One region of the Sphingobacterium sp. UBA5639 genome, then DNA from elsewhere that is predicted to be linked to it. Evidence: riboswitches for the same ligand, from Rfam matches in the RefSeq annotation. Region 1 holds a riboswitch; each other region holds the start of a gene.
The links. A riboswitch is a leader RNA that binds a small molecule or an ion and turns the genes downstream of it on or off. The one in region 1 is predicted to bind S-adenosylmethionine.

Region 2: it holds a riboswitch for S-adenosylmethionine, as region 1 does, so the genes downstream of both, metE (5-methyltetrahydropteroyltriglutamate--homocysteine S-methyltransferase) here and B4Z90_RS19550 (O-acetylhomoserine aminocarboxypropyltransferase/cysteine synthase family protein) in region 1, are expected to answer to the same signal.
Region 3: it holds a riboswitch for S-adenosylmethionine, as region 1 does, so the genes downstream of both, B4Z90_RS00080 (5-oxoprolinase) here and B4Z90_RS19550 (O-acetylhomoserine aminocarboxypropyltransferase/cysteine synthase family protein) in region 1, are expected to answer to the same signal.
Region 4: it holds a riboswitch for S-adenosylmethionine, as region 1 does, so the genes downstream of both, B4Z90_RS17850 (methylenetetrahydrofolate reductase) here and B4Z90_RS19550 (O-acetylhomoserine aminocarboxypropyltransferase/cysteine synthase family protein) in region 1, are expected to answer to the same signal.

The regions. Positions count from the first base shown of each region.
Region 1 is NZ_DIJR01000030.1:77,058-81,922, forward strand. It holds gene B4Z90_RS19545 (FUSC family protein) at 1-1,436, shown strand, start outside; SAM riboswitch class I at 1,619-1,731, shown strand; gene B4Z90_RS19550 (O-acetylhomoserine aminocarboxypropyltransferase/cysteine synthase family protein) at 1,987-3,297, shown strand; gene B4Z90_RS19555 (homoserine O-acetyltransferase family protein) at 3,331-4,374, shown strand; gene B4Z90_RS19560 (homoserine dehydrogenase) at 4,412-4,865, shown strand, end outside.
Region 2 is NZ_DIJR01000006.1:119,317-124,181, forward strand. It holds gene metE (5-methyltetrahydropteroyltriglutamate--homocysteine S-methyltransferase) at 1-1,820, opposite strand, end outside; SAM riboswitch class I at 1,899-2,002, opposite strand; gene B4Z90_RS06265 (response regulator transcription factor) at 2,187-2,876, opposite strand; gene B4Z90_RS06270 (sensor histidine kinase) at 2,979-4,811, opposite strand.
Region 3 is NZ_DIJR01000001.1:13,904-18,768, forward strand. It holds gene B4Z90_RS00060 (hypothetical protein) at 1-407, shown strand, start outside; gene B4Z90_RS00065 (hypothetical protein) at 439-747, shown strand; gene B4Z90_RS00070 (DKNYY domain-containing protein) at 764-1,390, opposite strand; gene B4Z90_RS00075 (hypothetical protein) at 1,554-1,859, shown strand; gene B4Z90_RS00080 (5-oxoprolinase) at 1,890-2,153, opposite strand; SAM-I-IV-variant riboswitch at 2,221-2,314, opposite strand; gene B4Z90_RS00085 (DUF3050 domain-containing protein) at 2,525-3,295, shown strand; gene B4Z90_RS00090 (TolC family protein) at 3,560-4,837, shown strand; gene B4Z90_RS00095 (HlyD family secretion protein) at 4,837-4,865, shown strand, end outside.
Region 4 is NZ_DIJR01000029.1:222,181-227,045, reverse strand. It holds gene B4Z90_RS17855 (DUF2723 domain-containing protein) at 1-2,357, opposite strand, end outside; gene B4Z90_RS17850 (methylenetetrahydrofolate reductase) at 2,602-3,558, opposite strand; SAM riboswitch class I at 3,629-3,731, opposite strand; gene B4Z90_RS17845 (hypothetical protein) at 3,961-4,812, opposite strand.

The DNA.
Region 1 (4,865 bases):
ACGATCCCGATATTCCTTTGAATATTACGTACAGTCGCGTAGGAAAAATTCATGGCCAGATCAGCGAACAGCAGGAACAAATCAGGTCTCTTCTGTTTCGAGAAAAAAAAATCATAAGCCAACAGTGGCATAAAAGCAATTATTGGCTTAGTCAGGTTTATGGATTAATTGACCTCCATGAGTTAATTATTGCGCTTGATCATGACTACGATGCAATTCGCAAAAATCTTGCAGACACGGGCAGCCTTCCCATAATTCGTCACACAATCAAATTATTAGCGTTAGAAATCGATAGCTTTTCACAACCCGACAAGAGGTTCCGGTATGCACATCAATTATACCATAATAACTTTAAAATTAATGCCCTCTTACGGGATTTAAAAGAAATTCAAGAACAACAGGCCGATCCAGCAAAAGGTATATTATGTTCTATCATATGCAACATCGAAGCAATTATTGATGTACTCAACAGAATCCAGGTCGCTTTTTATCAAAATCAGGAAATTCAGGATAAGATTGACACCAGCGAGTACCAACAATTTATCAGTCGACCATTACGTAATCTCGCTGATCTAAAAAGTAAACTCCATCTGAATAATCCGCTTTTTCGATTTGCGGTTCGGATGGCTCTTCTTTTTGGAACAGGTGCATTGATCGGTATTTTATTTTTGGATTTTAAATATACCTATTGGATCTTACTGACGATCGCTATTGTTGCCAGGCCAGCATTTTCAATGACAAAAACCCGTAATATAGAACGTATTGTCGGTACATTCTCGGGTATTATAGTTGGTGTGTTCTGCTTAATTTCTATTCATTTTCTTCCAGCACTCCTAACCATAGCTGCATTGGGTCTTTTTGGATTCTTTTTGTTCAACCGATCTAATTATATGGTCAGTGTCATCTTCATTACCTTGGGAATTGTGATTGCGCTCAATCTGTTCGAAGGGAACATCAATCTCATTTTAGGCAGCCGAATACTTTTCACACTGATTGGAGCATTCTTGGCTATAGCGGGTTATTTCTTGATACCTGTACGCCAGAGCACAGGCATGGTTCAGCTGGCAAAAGAGGTATCCCTTTACAACGCGCATTATTTCCAGATCATCAATAACCGTCTGTCGGACGAACGACAAAGTTCGTTTGATATACGACTGGCTCGTAAAAAGGCGCAGACCGCCATGGCCCTGTTTTCAGACGCCATCAATCAAATGAAACAAGAACCCGAGCACAAATGGATGGATTGGTCACATATTCACCATTTTCAAGCACTCGCATATCAGGTCAATTCCCATTTGGTGGGCCTCTCGCTATCTTTAAACAAAAAGACGAATCGCCACCTCGCCTATGATATCCATAGTAGAATCGATGCGCTTAAACCTCTTCTAACAGATTTAAATCAAACTGCAGAACGGATCAATTTAAAGAAATCATAATACCCGATTGACAGTTACTTTTGCGGTTTCATCGGAAGATATGCGATTCCAATCGGCATGTTATTCAAAATTCCTTTAACTAAAAAATAGCATTTCTTTTGCTTTAATAAAAAAAGAGTTTATATTTGTGTCGTCTTCGAAAGAAGATTTCTAATCAACACCTCCCTTCATCAGTAGGTCTTGATTTATAAAGAAGTGGCGAGAGACTGGCTCAATGACCCACTGGCAACCTTCAATTTGTTTGAAAAGGTGCCAATTCCTGTCCAAAACAATATCGTTTTGGAGCATATAAATGACATAAGACAATGATTATTAAATTACTGAAGTCCATTAAAAATTCAGGTTCAACACAAGTGAACCGCACGATAAGCGAAAGTGTAACCCATCGTACAATTGTATCGATGCGAATGCGTATGCATATGCACTTCCATGCTTGTTAAAAATCATTTCCGTTTTCTTGGATAAAGATTTAACAGACCCTTCAAGGAGGTGTGTATGCTTCTCTTTTTACTTTGCAATTTCTTTTTGAACCCTTAAAATCTGATATATTATGTCTTCAAACAAAAATTTAAAATTCGAAACTCTTCAGGTTCACGCTGGCCAAGTCGCTGACCCTACTACGGGATCTAGAGCAGTTCCTATATATCAAACAACATCTTTTGTATTTGAAAATGCCGAACACGGCGCAAACTTATTTGCATTAAAGCAGTTCGGTAATATTTATACACGGATTATGAACCCTACTACGGATGTTTTCGAACAACGTATTGCGGCACTGGAAGGTGGAGTTGCAGCTGTTGCTGTTGCATCCGGCCAGGCGGCACAGTTTATAGCTTTAAATAATATTTTGGAAAGTGGTGACAATTTTGTTGCGGGATCCAACTTATACGGCGGTACATTCAACCAGTTTAAAGTTTCTTTTAAGCGCCTAGGCATCGAAGCTCGTTTTGCAACAGACGCCGAAGCAGATAAAATTGAAGCGCTCATTGATGATAAAACAAAAGCAATCTATGTTGAAACAATCGGAAACCCAAGTTTCAATATTCCCGACTTTGAAAAAATTGCTGCCGTAGCAAAAAAATATGACTTACCATTAATCGTCGACAATACTTTTGGAGCCGGAGGTTATTTATTTAAACCTCTGGAGTATGGTGCAAATGTGGTTGTTGAATCGGCAACTAAATGGATCGGTGGACATGGCACAAGCATTGGCGGTGTCATCGTCGACGGCGGAAACTACAATTGGGGCAATGGAAAATACCCGCAATTTTCCGAACCATCTGAAGGCTATCATGGTTTAGTATTTTCCGAAGTTTTCGGTGAAAGCGGACCATTCGGAAATATTCAATTTGCCATTCGGGCGCGTGTGGAAGGGCTCCGGGATTTCGGACCAGCACTCTCCCCTTTCAATTCATTTTTATTATTACAAGGACTTGAAACCTTGTCTTTGCGGGTGCAACGCCATGTAGACAACACTTTAGAGGTCGCAAAATGGCTTGAGGCGCATCCACAGGTAGAAAAAGTAAACTATCCGGGATTAAAAAGCTCTCCGAGCTTCGCTAACGCACAAAAATACCTTAAAAATGGCTATGGCGCGGTACTTTCTTTCCAGCTTAAAGGTGACGCAGCGCAAAAGGCCAATAGCTTTATCGACAGCTTAGAATTGATCAGTCATTTAGCCAATGTTGGTGATACGAAGTCATTGATTATTCATCCAGCAGCTACAACCCATCAACAATTGAGTGATGAAGATCAAGCCAATGCCGGAGTCTTCAAAGGCTTATTACGTCTTTCTGTAGGAATAGAGCATATTGATGATATCAAAGCTGATTTACAACAAGCTTTTGATAAAATTAAATAATCAGATTTTTTCGGCTTAAAACTTAAACGTGAAATGAGTAAGCATATATATCTGCACCCGGAGCCTTTTGTATTTGAAAATGGAAGAGAGCTTAATGATTTACAAATCAGTTATGAAACATTTGGCAAACCCAACGCAGATCGCAGCAATGTGATCTGGGTTTGCCATGCATTAACGGCCAATGCAGATGTGCTGGATTGGTGGTCCGGTCTTTTTGGAACAGGTGAGTTGTTTGATGCAAACGATTATTATATTATTTGTGCCAATGTCATAGGATCAGCATATAATAGCAGTAATCCGCTATCTGTAAACCCAGCAACCGGACAACCCTATTACCTATCTTTCCCCGAATTCACAGTGAGGGATTTGGTTCACGCACATCAAGTCCTTGCGGACCACCTGGAAATCAAACAAATAGAGATCCTTATCGGGGGGTCATTAGGCGGTCAACAAGCATTGGAATGGGCCGTATCGCACAGTATAGCCATCAACCATCTCATCGTGGTTGGAACAAATGCCGTCCACTCACCATGGGGTATTGCATTCAATGAAAGTCAACGTCTGGCCATTACAACTGATCGAACCTTTTACGCCAATCACCCTGATGGTGGAGCTAAAGGATTGAAAGTTGCACGCGCTATGGCACTGTTGTCTTACCGCAACTATATAACGTATGCCAACACGCAAAAGGAAGATGATAACGAAAAACTCGATCATTATAAAGCATCCTCCTATCAGAACTATCAGGGTGAAAAATTGGTGAAACGCTATAATGCGTACAGCTATTACTTCCTGACCAAAGCAATGGACAGCCACAATTTAGGTCGTGGAAGACGATCTATTGAATCTGCTTTGGCGAGCATTGATTGTCCAACTTTAGTCCTGAGCGTTAATACAGATTTGTTGTTTCCGCCACAAGAGCAACAATTCATCGCGCAACATGTTCCCAATGCCCATTATCAAGAGATTGAATCGACCTATGGCCACGATGGCTTTTTGATCGAAACAAAAAAACTCACAAAAATCATTAGCAGCTTTCTGCGGGAACAAAAAGAATACATAAACGAATTAGTATAAGAGAGTAAATAATATATAAGAGAATTTAAGAAGAGATATGAGTAATAAATTAACAATAGGGATGTTTGGGTTTGGTGTCGTAGGCCAAGGTCTTTACGATATCATCAAAACCAAAGATCTTAATCTGGAGATCAAGAAATTTGTCATTAAAAACGGAGATAAAAAACGCTCGCTACCAGCAGATTTATTTTCTACCGATGCCGAAACAATTTTAGGTGATCCAGAAATTAATACTGTTGTCGAACTAATCGATGATGCCGAAGCAGCATACCAACTAACTGTTCGTGCCTTGAAATCGGGGAAAAATGTGGTATCTGCCAATAAAAAAATGATTGCCAGCCATTTGGAAGAGCTGGTTGATATCCAACATGAATACGGGACCAGTTTATTATATGAAGGTGCCGTTTGCGGAAGTATTCCCATTATACGGAATTTAGAAGAATACTATGACAATGAATTACTGCATTCTGTCAGCGGTATTTTTAATGGAT
Region 2 (4,865 bases), on a different contig from region 1:
GCTTTTTCCAAGGCTTGTACTTCATCCAAGATCGCCAATGCAATTTGGTAAGTCGTTGTTGAGCGCGGTTGATCGTTACGTACGAAAGACCATTGTAAGATTGTTACAGGACCAGTCAACATACCTTTAACCGGACGATTTGTCAATGATTGTGCATATGAAGACCAACGGACAGTCATATCTTCAGGACGGTATACGTCACCATAGATAATCGGAGGTTTTACACAACGTGAACCGTAAGATTGTACCCAACCATTTTGTGTGAAAGCGTAACCAGCCAATTGTTCACCGAAGTATTCAACCATGTCATTACGTTCGAATTCGCCGTGTACTAATACGTCGATATCCAATTGCTCTTGAAGACGGATGGTGTTTTCTGTTTCTTCTGCGATTGCTTTATCGTATTCTGCCTGCGTAATAGCACCCTTTTTCAGATCTGCTCTCCATTTACGAACATCTTTCGTTTGTGGGAATGAACCGATAGTTGTGGTCGGGAACGCCGGTAAGTTGAATTTCGCTTGTTGCGCTGCTTTACGGTCTGCAAATGCTGAAGTGCGTTTTGCATCGTCATCAGTAATATTGCTTGTACGTGTTTTAACCTCTGGTTTGTGGATCAATGGAGAGGTACGGCGGCTTTCAGCAGCCGCTTTGTTCGCTTCGAAGCGTTTTGCTGTTTCAGCATCAACTTCTCCCTCCGCTAGTACGGCTAAGTCTTTTACTTCAGCTAATTTTTGTTTAGCAAATGCTAACCAGTTTTTTACTTCAGCTGGTAGCGATTGTTCATTGTGTTCATTGTCTAAGTCAAAAGGAACGTGCAACAGTGATGAAGAAGGAGCTACCCATACACGGTCTTTTCCTAATGCATCAACAGCCTGTTTGATTTTAACCAATGATTTTTCGTAATCATTTTTCCAGATGTTACGGCCTTCAACAATACCTAAAGATAATGTTAATGAAGCAGGAACTTTAGCCAATACCGTATCCAATTGATTTTCACCGCGTACCAGATCCAAATGTAAAGCATGGATAGGTAGGTTAACTGCGATATCTTCGTTGTCTTTTAAAGATTCGAAGTAAGTCGTTGCGATTAATTTGATATTTTTTGCTGCTGCAGCTAATTTTTCGAAAGTAGGTTGATATAAAGCTTTTACTTTAGCATCTAAATCCAATGCTAAGAAAGGCTCGTCAATCTGAACATATTGTGCACCAGCATCAGCTAGTTTAGCTAGTATTTGCTCATATACTGGAATAAGTTTATCCAATAAATCGATACGGTCGAAGCCAGCTTCTTTTTCTTTACCGATCAAAAGGTATGTAATAGGACCTAATAGAACTGGTTTAGTATCGATGCCCAATGATTTTGCTTCGTTGTATTCATTTAAGAATTTTTCGGAAGTCAATTTGAATTCTTGATCTTTGGTGAATTCTGGTACCATGTAGTGGTAGTTCGTATCCAACCACTTGGTCATTTCCATTGCAGTCACGTCGATTCCTTCTTGTTGGAAACCGCGCGCCATGGCAAAATATAGATCTAAACTGTAATTGTTGTCTACTTTATTCAATAAAGAATGGTAGCGAGCAGGAATTGCACCAACAGTGAGGGTTAAATCCAATACTTGATCGTAAAAAGAGAAATCATTGGAAGGGATCAAATCTATTCCAGCATCTTTTTGTGTTTTCCAATTGCCTTCACGAATTTTTTTTGCTGTGTCCAATAATTCCTCAACAGAAGATTTTTTAGCCCAATAGGCCTCATTGGCTTTTTTCAATTCGCGGAACGCGCCCACACGAGGGTAACCTAAATTGTTAGTCAATAACATAATGAATGTTTTTAATATTTCTTTTTCAACTATATTTCTTGCTAGAGAGAGAAGGACACACTAGAATTTGGTGACTTCGGCTTATCATTCCCATATCAAGTAGGGTAGAATTTAGCACCTTGTCAAGGGACAGGTTGCTAAGGCTTCATCGGGTCTATTCCCTCTGCCTTTCTCTATAAGCGACGCTAAGTTAGAACATTTCTTTTTGAAATGCAAATTTTTTATAAAAGTGCGTCAATTTTTTATATTCTACTAAGGATGAAATTGTTTTGTTCTTTTATTTTCATCCACGAATTCGAGTAAGTCACGCTTGAATACGTGTGTAGCATAAAAAGGGGAATGACTATATTTTTCATTCCCCTTTTTTTAGCTGACCAAAAGTTTGTAACCTTTTCCGTGCACATTGACAATTTCAACTTTGCTATCTTCTTTTAGATATTTACGAAGTTTACTGAGAAATACATCCATACTTCTACCCGTAAAATAGTTATCATCATGCCATATTTTTAACAACGCTTCTTCCCGGGTCAGCACATCATTTTTCTTTAAGCAAAGCAAGCGGAGTAGTTCAGCTTCTTTCGTGGAGAGTTTTTGCATCTGTCCTTTGTAAGAAATCTGCTGACTTGTATAATCAAAGAAATAATCGCCAATTTCAAATTTATCCGCAACCACTTCTTCTTCTTTGTCTCGAACACTGCGTTTCAGCAAAGCATTGATGCGGAGCAATAATTCTTCCACTCGAAAAGGCTTGGTGATATAATCATCTCCTCCTAGCTCAAAGGCTTCGGTCTTATCTTCCATCATCCCCTTTGCTGTGGCAAAGATAATAGGAACAGTATTGTTTGTTTTTCTGATTTCACGTCCAACTGTAAATCCGTCCTTTTTTGGCATCATGACATCAAAAATACAAAGGTCGTAGTTATTTTTTTTGAATTGAGAAATCGCTTCATCTCCATCCGTGCATAATGTGACGTCAAATTTTCCCTTTAATTCGAGATAGTCTTTTAAAAGATCCCCCAAATTAGGATCATCTTCTGCTAATAATATCTTTTGCATAATGAATATATTAATTTTCACCAATGTCCCTTGATGCTGATAAATCAGCCTTCCTCAACCTTTGAAATTTTTTAAAGAGGAAATATACAAAAAAGGAACGTTTTATTTTTTAATAGGCAAAATTACTTCAAAGGTCGTGCCTTTATCTTTTTCACTTTTAACTGTAATTTTTCCGTTCAGCCTTCTCAGAATGTCCTGTACATAACTTAAGCCAAGGCCAAATCCTTTGACATTATGAACATTCCCAGTTGGAATACGGTAAAACTGGTCGAAAATCTTTTGCAGGTGATCCCGGCTCATCCCAATACCATTGTCGGCTATGGTGACAACAATGGTGTCGCCAACATTTTTTGAATTGATGTTGACATGTAAATCTCCTTTGCTGTACTTGATGGCATTATCCAAAAGATTGTAAAATACATTGGAAAAATGTAACTCATCACCAACGACAACATCCTTGGTCGCTGCAAGATCTATACTGAATTTCCCGCCAATATTTTGCATCCGTAGCTGCATACTGTCCGTTACTGCCGAAACAAGATCATTGATGCATACTTCTACCTGGTCGAGTTTTAGCGTTTCTTTTTCTAGTCTTGCCAAATCGAGCACACGTTCAATATGATTTCCGAGTCTAACATTTTCGTCGTAGATGATATTAGCCAATTTCTGAACGCGCTTGTGGTCGGCATTGATGTCTGGATCTTTAAGTGACTCACTGGCAATCATAATTGTTGCAACAGGTGTTTTAAACTCATGCGTCATGTTGTTGATGAAATCCGTCTTCATTTCCGAAACTTTCTTTTGTCTGAAGATGATAATCAGTGTATAAGCAAAACACCCCACCAACAAGAAAAGCAGTGCCAGCATGGGCAGCAACAGATAGCCCATATTATCGGCAATTATCGCCTTTTTATTGGGGAAATAGATGGTTAATTTTCCTGGCGCAGCACCGATATCACCTTTAAAAAGTGCCGTTGAGTATTTGGTTGTATTTGTTGGGTTATTTAAAGCGGCTTCGTTTAAAATATTATTTAGTAATATATTGTTTGTGCTCCATATTTCAATATTGAAAGGAGCTTTAATGTCGCGTTGAGCCAACTCCTCTTTGATAAGTTCTTGAACGATGATCACATTCAATCGATCCTTTAATGGACGTTTAGCAAGCTCCATTCCAATAGCAATATCTTCGATGTAGTCTGCTTTTTTGCCGCCCAGCATGGCAACGGAATCATATACATTAAAGCCACTCCACGCGTTTTTTCTGTTGAGGATATCCAATCTTTTTTCCAAATCAGAAATTGTTTTCGCAAGTTTCGCATTCTCTCTTGGAGGTAATGTGGCTACCCGGAATTTTGTTTGTTGATTGACCAGTGGGTCCATTAGGGGGATAACAAACCGCGTGCTATCGTCCTTCCCATTGATCTGATCATCTACCTTTGAAGCATTTAACATGATAAAAGCCTGTACCAAATTATCGTCGGTAAGCTCATTTGAAACAGAAAATTTGATAAATTTCTGGTACTCCGGTCTTTTGATGTATGTTTCGTAGAATGAATTTTTGATTTCAATTACATTTGGATACAATGCACGTAATTGGTCTTCTTGCTCTTTAAAGTTTGAGAAAACAACATGTTGTTTGTTTTTTAATTCTTCAATTCTATACTGTATTTCGAGTTGCTCGGCCAAAAGACGTTGTTTGGCCTGTTCCTGCTTGGATTTTTCAATGTTACGCTCCTGTTGAACCTTAGCGAAGTCAACTACCTCCCGTCGTTCAAGCTTACCGGCAACAGCTGTAATCGCAGCATTGACGGACTCATCAAATAATTGAGACTTTTGGCGATAAGAATCTCTCAGAAAATAGAATTGCATGGCCAATACCCCAATTAGAGCGAGAGACATCAGTCCAATGATTAATACAATGCTATTTTTCTTCATTAGTATTGGGTATTAAATAAATGTATTTTGAATATATCAAAAAGTTTATAGCGC
Region 3 (4,865 bases), on a different contig from region 1:
ACTTAGCTCTGTTAAGATCCATGGATCTGGAACAGGAAGTATTCCTGCTCAATAATAAAATCTTGTCCCAAAAGATATCCTATAAGGATATCGGGATTTTTACTTATAAAAATGGTATAGTCAGCCTTTATTTAAGAACTGCGATGGACGAAAATCTGACTTGTGGCGAGCAGCGCAGCTTAAAGGAAGTTGTCAATAGCACGAAGGGATTTGTACAAAAGATAGACCGGGATAAGGCTATACCTTTGGATATGATCCAAGCTTGCCTGCAACTGAAACGGGGCCGATTGCGTATCCTGCTCAAAATCCCTTTTGAGGGAAGGTATAATTTTGAGGTATCCGATAAAATTGCAAAACATATCAGAGAATGGGTCATGATGCAGGTGCCAATAGAAAAGGAGCAATAAAATTGAATAGATGAACTTTAATAGATAGATTATGGAAAAAGTAAGGGACAATACCTGGAAATGCCGAGCTACTGGTAAAGTTGGATTTCCTTCTTTAATTGAGGCGCAATGGGCAATGCTTCACTTTAAGTTCAGATCCCGGATGAAAAACAAACTGGATGGTAAACGTATCAAACACAGGATGGGTAAAGATGCCTGCAAAAGGGCTTATTATTGTAAGTTCTGTAAAGGTTACCATATTACCACTTGGGAAAAAGGTCACTTTAATAATTACAAGACCAAAGCCGAATCCTGGGAGATACCGAAAGGATTAGGAAATTGGAATTATTCAATAGAATAATCCCGTGGTCTATTTTCTATTCTAATTTTTTTCCTCTATAATATTCATTCCAGCTATCCTTCGCATAACCTTTGCCCAGATATTTAAATGTAAAAGCAGTTGCATCTTTTATCTCCTGACCAAAATAATAGACTTTCCAGCTATCTTTGCTGTATCCATCACCGAGAAGAACAAAGCTTTGGTCGGATACATCTTTTAGTCGATTGCCTCTATAATAGACATTCCAACTGTCTTTGGCATATCCTTCATCCAGTATTTTAAAGCTGGGCGCAGAGACATCTTTAATCTTAACGCCACGATAATAGGCATTCCAACTATCTTTGGCATATCCCCAACCAAGTGATTGGAAAGAATGTGGCGATACATCTTTAATCTTAACGCCACGATAATAGGCATTCCAGTTGTCTATTGCATAAGCATTGCCGAGGTCTTTGAAAGATCGTGCATCGACACCTTCGACCATCTTATCCCTGTAGAAGATCCGGTTGCCTATGTTGACATAATCGTTTTCTCTGTCATGTCGAAACGTCGTCTGAGACGTAGATCTTTTATTGTGACGACCTTGTTGAGCAATACTTTTCTCCAATATACATAGCAATGCAAAGGAAATAACAAGCATATTTTTTAAGTGGATAAAGGCCATAATGTATCTGTTTTATAATATGATATTTATATTGAATCCCTCCTTTATGACCAAGATAATTCACCGAAGGTTTAATCATTTTATCATTTTATTTCTCGTTATCCTTATCCGTTTCAAATGCAACTATTTTGGAATCCAAATATTTTTTTGTATATTGCTGGTTATGAGTTTTAAAGAAAAATTAGAGAACTGGCGCACGTCAATCAATCGCGCCGGTAGTGGTGAGGAATTGTATATTTTGCTTTTGAACTATAAAAGGTTTATCAACAAAAATTGGGTGGACGATTTTGGCGATCCGGGCAACTGGAAATCGGAATTAAATCAGGTCATCAGCAAAGTAAGAAACAAGGTGGATGTAGCAGATATCAGAGCCTGCCAAGATTTATCGTCCTATCAGGACGATGCCCGGCAGACCGCACATTCACTCAATCATACGTTAAAATATCATCACTCATTGACAAAAGGGTAGGCTAGGCCTACCTTTTTTTGCCGATAACGATTACTGTAAAGGAATCAGGACATTCTGTTCCAAGCGTACAGGGACATGCTTCACCGAGGTAAAACCGTCTTCCTTGGAAATGATGTTGGAAAGATCCAATCCTCTTTTGGAGAACGTACTGATCAAAGCTGTTCTAAAGGTTGCCTTGGCTGAACCCCAGCCTTGTCCCAAAATGGTGTCATTGTTGAGCTGTATCAGTTCATCTGTTGAGTAATAACTGAATTTTTCCAGTAAGTGTTGGTAAAGATTTGTTGTAGTAGCCATACAATTTAAAAATTTAAAGGATTAAACCATAAACTGTATCCAGATCTTGTTGGGGAAAATAATCGTTCAGCGACGTTTATTTTGGTCGAAACCCGTATTAATTTACCACCGCGGTGCCTGCACTCGGTTGGTATTGCATCATGCAATTCTGAATACTCTACAAATATAGTAGATTATTTTTTATAATAAAAAATATTTTTGTTTTTAAGGGTAAATGGGCGTTAGCAACAGGAATACGGAGGTCAAAAGCGAGGCGCGTGGTTGGCTGTGATTTGGTTATGAAGCGGATAGCTGGGCGAAAAATTTATCATGTTACTGTAATCTCATCGAAAATACTTTTAAAAATAGAGATAAGACAATACTTTTGCGCCATGAATAGAATTGCGGAAATTAACGAATACATTGCTGCCGAACGCGAGGTATTATTGCAACACCCTTTATATCGTAAGATCAAAACGATCAAGAATCTACGTTCTTTTACAGAAGGGCATGTGTACGCTGTATGGGATTTTATGTCTTTACTAAAAGCTTTACAGATTAAATTGACCTGTACGACTTTACCTTGGTTTGCGAGTGAGCATCCATCAACACGCTATCTAATCAACGAAATTGTATTGGCTGAGGAGTCGGATGAATACATTGATGGCCGCCGTTTGAGCCATTTTGAGATGTATCTGGACGCCATGGATGCCATGGGTGCCGACCTTCATCTGGTCAACAAATTTATTGCTCAAGCCAAAAAATCGAGCAACATATTCGATGTCATTGCAACGACCACATTGGACAAGCGGATCAAAGACTTTTTGAATTTTACATTCGAAGTGATTGCTGAGGGCGAGGTGCATAAAATTGCTGCAGCATTTACATTTGGACGCGAAGATCTTATCCCGGGAATGTTTACCTCTATTTTGGAAGAAATTAAAACAAACTTTCCTACAGCCAATCTGGATAGCTTTATTTATTATTTTCAACGCCATATTGATCTTGACGGCGACGAGCATGGACCGTTGGCGATGCAGATGATCACAGATCTTGCGAAGGACGATGAGGTTAAATGGACGGAAATGAAAGAGATCAGTAAAGTTGCGCTACAAAAGAGAATCCAGTTGTGGAATGCAATAGAAGATTCCTTATACGGATAATCTATTATTATACCGTCGAGAAAGGCCTTTCAAATCATGATTTGAAAGGCCTTTTTTATGTGCTGTAAAAAAGGATATTGTAAGGACTTCTTGGCAGATATTGGTCTTTTTGTTTGAATTGATGAAAAAATGTCTTTTTTCCATAACATATTGGCGTTTGTGAAGAAATCCAAGTTCCAATAAGTGTCTAAGTTTGCAACGCAAAAAAATTACATAGCACACGTGAACTTTTTTCCTCCCTATTGGGCAAAAGGCATACTAACCATGGGATTGTTAGTATGCGCTATTTCGGACACCTTCGCCCTCGATTCTTTGCGTATGTCGCTGAAAGACATGATCGACAAAGCACTACAAAACAGTAAATACATCGAGCAGTCCTATTTGCAGCTCAAAGAAACTGAGGTGGCAGTACAGCAGCAACGCATGGAGTTGCTCCCTAAGATTTCCGCCAGAGCTTCTGCTAGTTATGCAAGTAATATGCCTGTATATGACCAGGGGCTTTTAAATAAACCTTCCCAGCATGATATCATTCATTACTTGTACGATAGCGGCCTGGATTTTTATCTGAACCTCTACAATGGGCATCGGGACCTAATGAAAATAGAGTCCAAAAAACTGGAAAATGAGCTGGCTAGAATCGATTGGAAGAATGCCGCAGCACAGACGAAATTGGAGGTTTGCAATCTTTTTTTGGATTTGGAACTGTCGTATAGTAACCGATCTTTAATCGAGCAGGATATTGCTGATCAACGGGTACAGCTCAAGGAGATTGAGCATCTGTATAAGGCGGGCGTGGTATTACACAGTGACGTCTTGCGTATTTCGTTGGAACTTTCGAAGCGGGAACTGTTGCTCGTGCAGATCGGTCATGATATTCAGGCTGCAAATCAGAAGCTGCAGCTAATTGGCGGTATTACAGCAGAGATTATCCCCTTGACCGAACCTTTTAAAGTGGAAAGCCCCAGCTATGAAGCGCTTGTTGCCGAAGCGCGAAGCCATGCTTTTTCCCTTCTAAAATCCGAACAGGAAGTTGTTTTGAAGAAATTGTCGGTCAAACAGGCGCGATCAAATTATCTTCCTGAGTTGGGTTTGACCAGCACATTTACCTTTGCCAATCCACAGGTCTTCTTGTATCCCTATAATCCCAGCTGGTATAATCTGAGTATCACAGGGCTCAAATTAAGCATACCGATCTCGGCTATCTATCTCAATAAAAACGTGGTGCGCGGAGCACAGATCGCATTGGATCGACAAGAGGTAAAACACCATCATGAAGAGGAGATTCTGGAAAATCAGCTGTTACAGGCCCTGTTGGATTATCAATTGGCTATTAAGCAGCAGGACGTCTGTCAAAACAATAAGGCGTTGGCGCAGGAAAATGCACGAATTATAAAAAACAGGTATTTTAAATCATCGGCTTTGATTACGGATCTATTGGATGCTGATATGCAATACCTAAAAACACTTTTTGATCTTGAAACCGCACATATTGCGATACAGAAACATTATTATTTTATCGAATTTTTGAAGGGTACTATCTAATGAAACCTAAATCACGAAGAACAGTTGT
Region 4 (4,865 bases), on a different contig from region 1:
TGATTATTTTCAAGCACGGATAACAGGGTTAAATCCGACCTGGTCAGATGATCATTCGGAATTTCCCATTCCATTGCAGAAACTATAGCTCCCTGAAAATACGCCGGAACCGCATTTTTCTTAACCACCTCGTCTTTATCAATGCGCAATTGGACTTTCTTGGAAGGGAAATAGTTTTCCATATCACCGGAATTCAGCTGAACTTTATACTCCGGATCATCCGATGTGACAAACTGCAATAACTGCTGTATATCTACCGCATTGTCAAGTTGTCTATCTACGAAAGGGATATAATCACGAACGCCTTTTTTCGTCTTTTCAGCGGGAATGGTCACGGGGAGCCCTGCCGCTTGATACGTGGGTTGTTTGGCCTGTTGCATATACCAATCGCCTGTGAGATAGCTTAACACGACAACCCGAACATCCGGACGTACGCCCTCTACTTCTTGCAAATACCATACAGGAAATGTATCATGATCGCCATAGGTAAATAGAATAGCATTTGGAGCACAGGATTCCAAATAATTGCGTGCCATATCCCTTGCCAACGATTTCTCGGACCGATTATGATCATCCCAGTTTTGATGAGCCAAAATAATAGGGCCTCCCAACAGCGCAAAAGAAATACCTGTCGCTAAAGCATAACGTGTTTGTACAAAACGGTTGAAAAACCGAACAAATGCTATTACTCCCAGCCCAATCCAGATCGCAAAAGCATAGAAAGACCCCACGTAAGCATAATCTCGTTCCCGGGGTTGCATAGGAGTTTGGTTGAGATAAACTACGATCGCTACCCCCGTAAACACAAACAGCAAGGTCAGTACCAAGGTATAAGGTTTATTGTTTCGGTACAACCAGATCGCACCAGCTATTCCGAGTAGCAATGGAAGAAAAAAATAAGTGTTCCGGCTCGGGTCATGCTCCTGCGATCGAGATATTTTATCTTGCCCCCCTAAACGCCAATTATCCAATGGTCTGATCCCCGACAACCAGTTGCCGTCACTATAGGTCCCATATCCTTGCCTGTCATTCTGTCTACCCACAAAATTCCATAAGAAATATCGGGTATACATATCTCCCAGTTGAAAATTAAAAAAGAACTTAAAATTATCGGAAAACGTTGGCTGTTGCCCTTCTTTCAAATTGAGGTAACTTCTGTAATAAGCTTGATGGCTTCCATCTTGGCTATAGATACGCGGGAAAAAGGTTTCCTTATCAAATTGATATTTGTCTACCTGTGTGAAGGGAACATACTCCGACTTATCTTTCCGATAGCTCGTCTTACTATCGACGCCAACCACTTGCGAGTCATAATAAGGTCCTTTGAGTAACGGTTCCCGTATATATTGTTCACGGCTCAAATATCCTAAAAAAGAAAATACATTATCCGGCGCATTATTGTTCAAGGATGGATTTGCTTTCCCACGGATCATGACCATGGTGTAGGAACTGTATCCAAATAAAACAAAACAAAGAACCAGCAAGGCTGTATTGAGTGTATATTTCTGCTTTTCATAGGAATAATATAGACCGTAAATTATCAATCCCCCCAATAATAGGCACGAGAAAAAAATTCCGGTACCAAATCCCATTCCCAATGAGTTCACAAATACGAGATCCACTTTAGCCGCTAGACCGACTAACCATTGAATAATTCCCCACAAAACGGCCCCTAAGATCAGCACTCCGACGAGGAAAGCTTTTATTGTCCCTTTCGCATTAACCTGTCGCGCTCTTCGGAAATAAACAACCATCGCGATAGCCGGGATTGCTAAAAGATTTAATAGATGCACTCCGATCGAAAGCCCCATAACAAAAGCAATAAAAACCAGCCAACGATCGCTACCGTCTTCATCTGCACGGACTTCCCACTTTAAAATTGCCCAAAATACGACTGCTGTACATAACGAAGACATTGCATAAACTTCAGATTCTACCGCCGAATACCAAAATGAATCGCTGAAACTAAATGCCATTGCACCGACAACTCCTGCGCCGAAGATCTGCAGGTAGGTTGACAAAGGAGCTTGTTTGTCTTTGTTGAGTAGCTTTTTAGCAATGGCGGTTATTGTCCAAAATAAAAAGGTAACAGTAATTCCACTGCAAACTGCAGAACCTATATTCATCCAATAGGCGATCTGCCCCTTATTCCCTAAAGCGAGATTAGAAAATATATTCTGAATAAGAAGAAACAATGGTGCTCCCGGTTGATGTGCCACCTCCAATTTATAGGCACAGGCTATAAATTCACCGCAATCCCACCAGCTTACCGTCTTTTCAACTGTAGCGATATATACACAGGTGGCAATTAGTCCGCAAGCAAAACCGAGTAGAGAATTTAATCTATTGTACGTCATAAGGTCAATTGGTCTATTGTTAAAATCCTTTTTAGCACTTTAAGTTAAAAAGTTATCCTGACTCCGACACACGAATTAACACTATTTAACACCAGTACCTGACTATAAACAGGCTATTCAACGCTGAATATAGAGATCGACCTAAACCACGCTGCCGAGACTTTCAACCTATTTCAGGCTTTCACAATGAATATTATCATAAAAAAAGGGAGCTTATCTGCTCCCTTTTTTATCATTTTATGAGTTAGGCTAGTTTTTCAACAATCTTCTTTGTTGGACCAGGATTACTCATCGTATAAAAATGTAATACCGGAGCGCCAAATTTAATCAGCTCCTGACACTGTTGTACCAACCACTCTTCACCTACCTGTCTGACGTCGGCATTCGTTTTACATGCCGCGACAGCGTCACTCAGTTCCTCTGGAATATCTAAATGAAAAATTCTTGGCAAGGTCACCAATTGCTTTTTTGTTGTCAGTGGTTTTAATCCCGGAATAATGGGCACATGGATTCCATTGTCCCTACATTTTGTTACAAATTCCTTGTATTTTTCAACATTAAAGAACATCTGAGTCACAATAAACTCTGCTCCCATATCGACTTTTTGTTTCAGATATTTAAAGTCAGTATTGAAATTTGGAGATTCAAAATGCTTTTCGGGATACCCGGCTACTCCGATGCAAAAATCAGTCTTTTCCGACGTGATAATGTCTTCATGCAGATACTTTCCTTTATTCATATCGGTTACCTGTTCCAATAGGTCTGTTGCAAAAGCATGTCCACCATCGGTTGGTATAAAATCGGCATCGCCCTTACGTGCATCACCCCGCAACACCAAAACGTTATCTATCCCCAGGAAGTTCAAATCGATCAATGCATTTTCAGTTTCCTCTTTTGTAAAACCCCCACATATCAAATGTGGCACCGCATCCACTTTATATTTATTCATGATTGCAGCACATATCGCCACTGTCCCAGGACGTTTACGATAGGAAACACGTTCCAGCAATCCACTCGCATGCTCTTTATAGATATAATCTTCCCGATGGTAGGTGACGTCGATAAAAGGAGGTTTAAACTCCATCAGTTCATCCATGGTTTTAAAAATACTTTGGATGCCCTGCCCTTTCGCCGGTGGCAATAGCTCAAAAGAAAACAATGTTTTTCCTTTGGCATTCTGGATATGATCGATAATCTTCATTAAAAAACTGTTTTTAGTTTGGTTGGCTTACATCGAAACGCACACGTCGAGGAATCGTTTATCTACATGTAACTTATCTTTCCCACATGGAGTAGGGTAGAATTTAGCACCTTGAACAATACAGGTTGCTAAGGCTTCAACGGGTCTAGTCCCTCGGCCTTTCTCTATAAGCGTTGCTAATATCGTTTTAAAAAATCAAAAGACAAAAATTATTTTTCGAAAAGGCAAAAATAGCAGCAAAAAGACTTCAATAAACGATGTTTCAACGTCACTTTAGCTTTGTATCCATGCAACGACAGGATTCTTCACCATACCAATAGTTAAAGACCTAGAAAAACCAGTAGAATTAACGATCGAGGATCATAGACAGCGAAGAGATTGACTATGCCACAAGAACATTGGCTAAAGATTAGCTGCCAAAGAATTTCGTAAATTTTTGAGATAAAATGTGACCAATAAGAGTCCTGTAACATGGTACTCCTCTTTCGATCCATATTTAAATCCGTCAAATAAATAGTGATAGGCGACTAATGCCTCTTTTTCGTTGTAAAATAATTCCTTCCAAGAATCAGGAACATCTGCCCATGCCTTGAGCACAATGCCATTCTCGGCATAAATAATTGGTGATTCGACACCATCCATTCGATAATCGTGATGAGTACCAGAGCTTGATATGTGTTGGAAATAAGCGATAGAATAATCTACAAAATTCAAGGCCCTGGCTTTTATCTCCTTTTCACTTTCCGATTTTACCGGAGCATTTCGCCATAAATTCACTTGGCTATCAAATTTACTGGGCGTTTCCCGGATAAGGGTTTTATCTAACGCAAAGTTGATATAAAGTCTTTCACTAGTGGGTATACGTGCTGAGCTAAACTGTGAAAAATCACCTCTCAGCTGAACAAAATCTTTTTTTATTTTAACAATATCCAAAGCGACACTACCTTTTTTCTCATCCGTCAATTCTAATCTATCACCGTCAAATTTATACTTACCAAAGAGTAAGATATCATCAATCGCCATGACAAACTGGTCCTTATCATGAAGCGAAAGAAAGGATCGGTATAGAATAGGATCATTACCATAGGTATCTGCCTCCACATTTTGGGGAGATTCTCTTTTTAATTTATGATACTCATCATTTGGATAGCCCAATATCATTTGGTAGTTGCCTTCAGGAAACTCCTTTTTCTTCCCAAAGAAAGTACACGAAGACAATGAGAGTGTGAATAACAGCAGTAATAACGGTTTCAAAATCAATTAATAATTATGGCCAATAGTAATATTAATATATAAGGACCAAGATA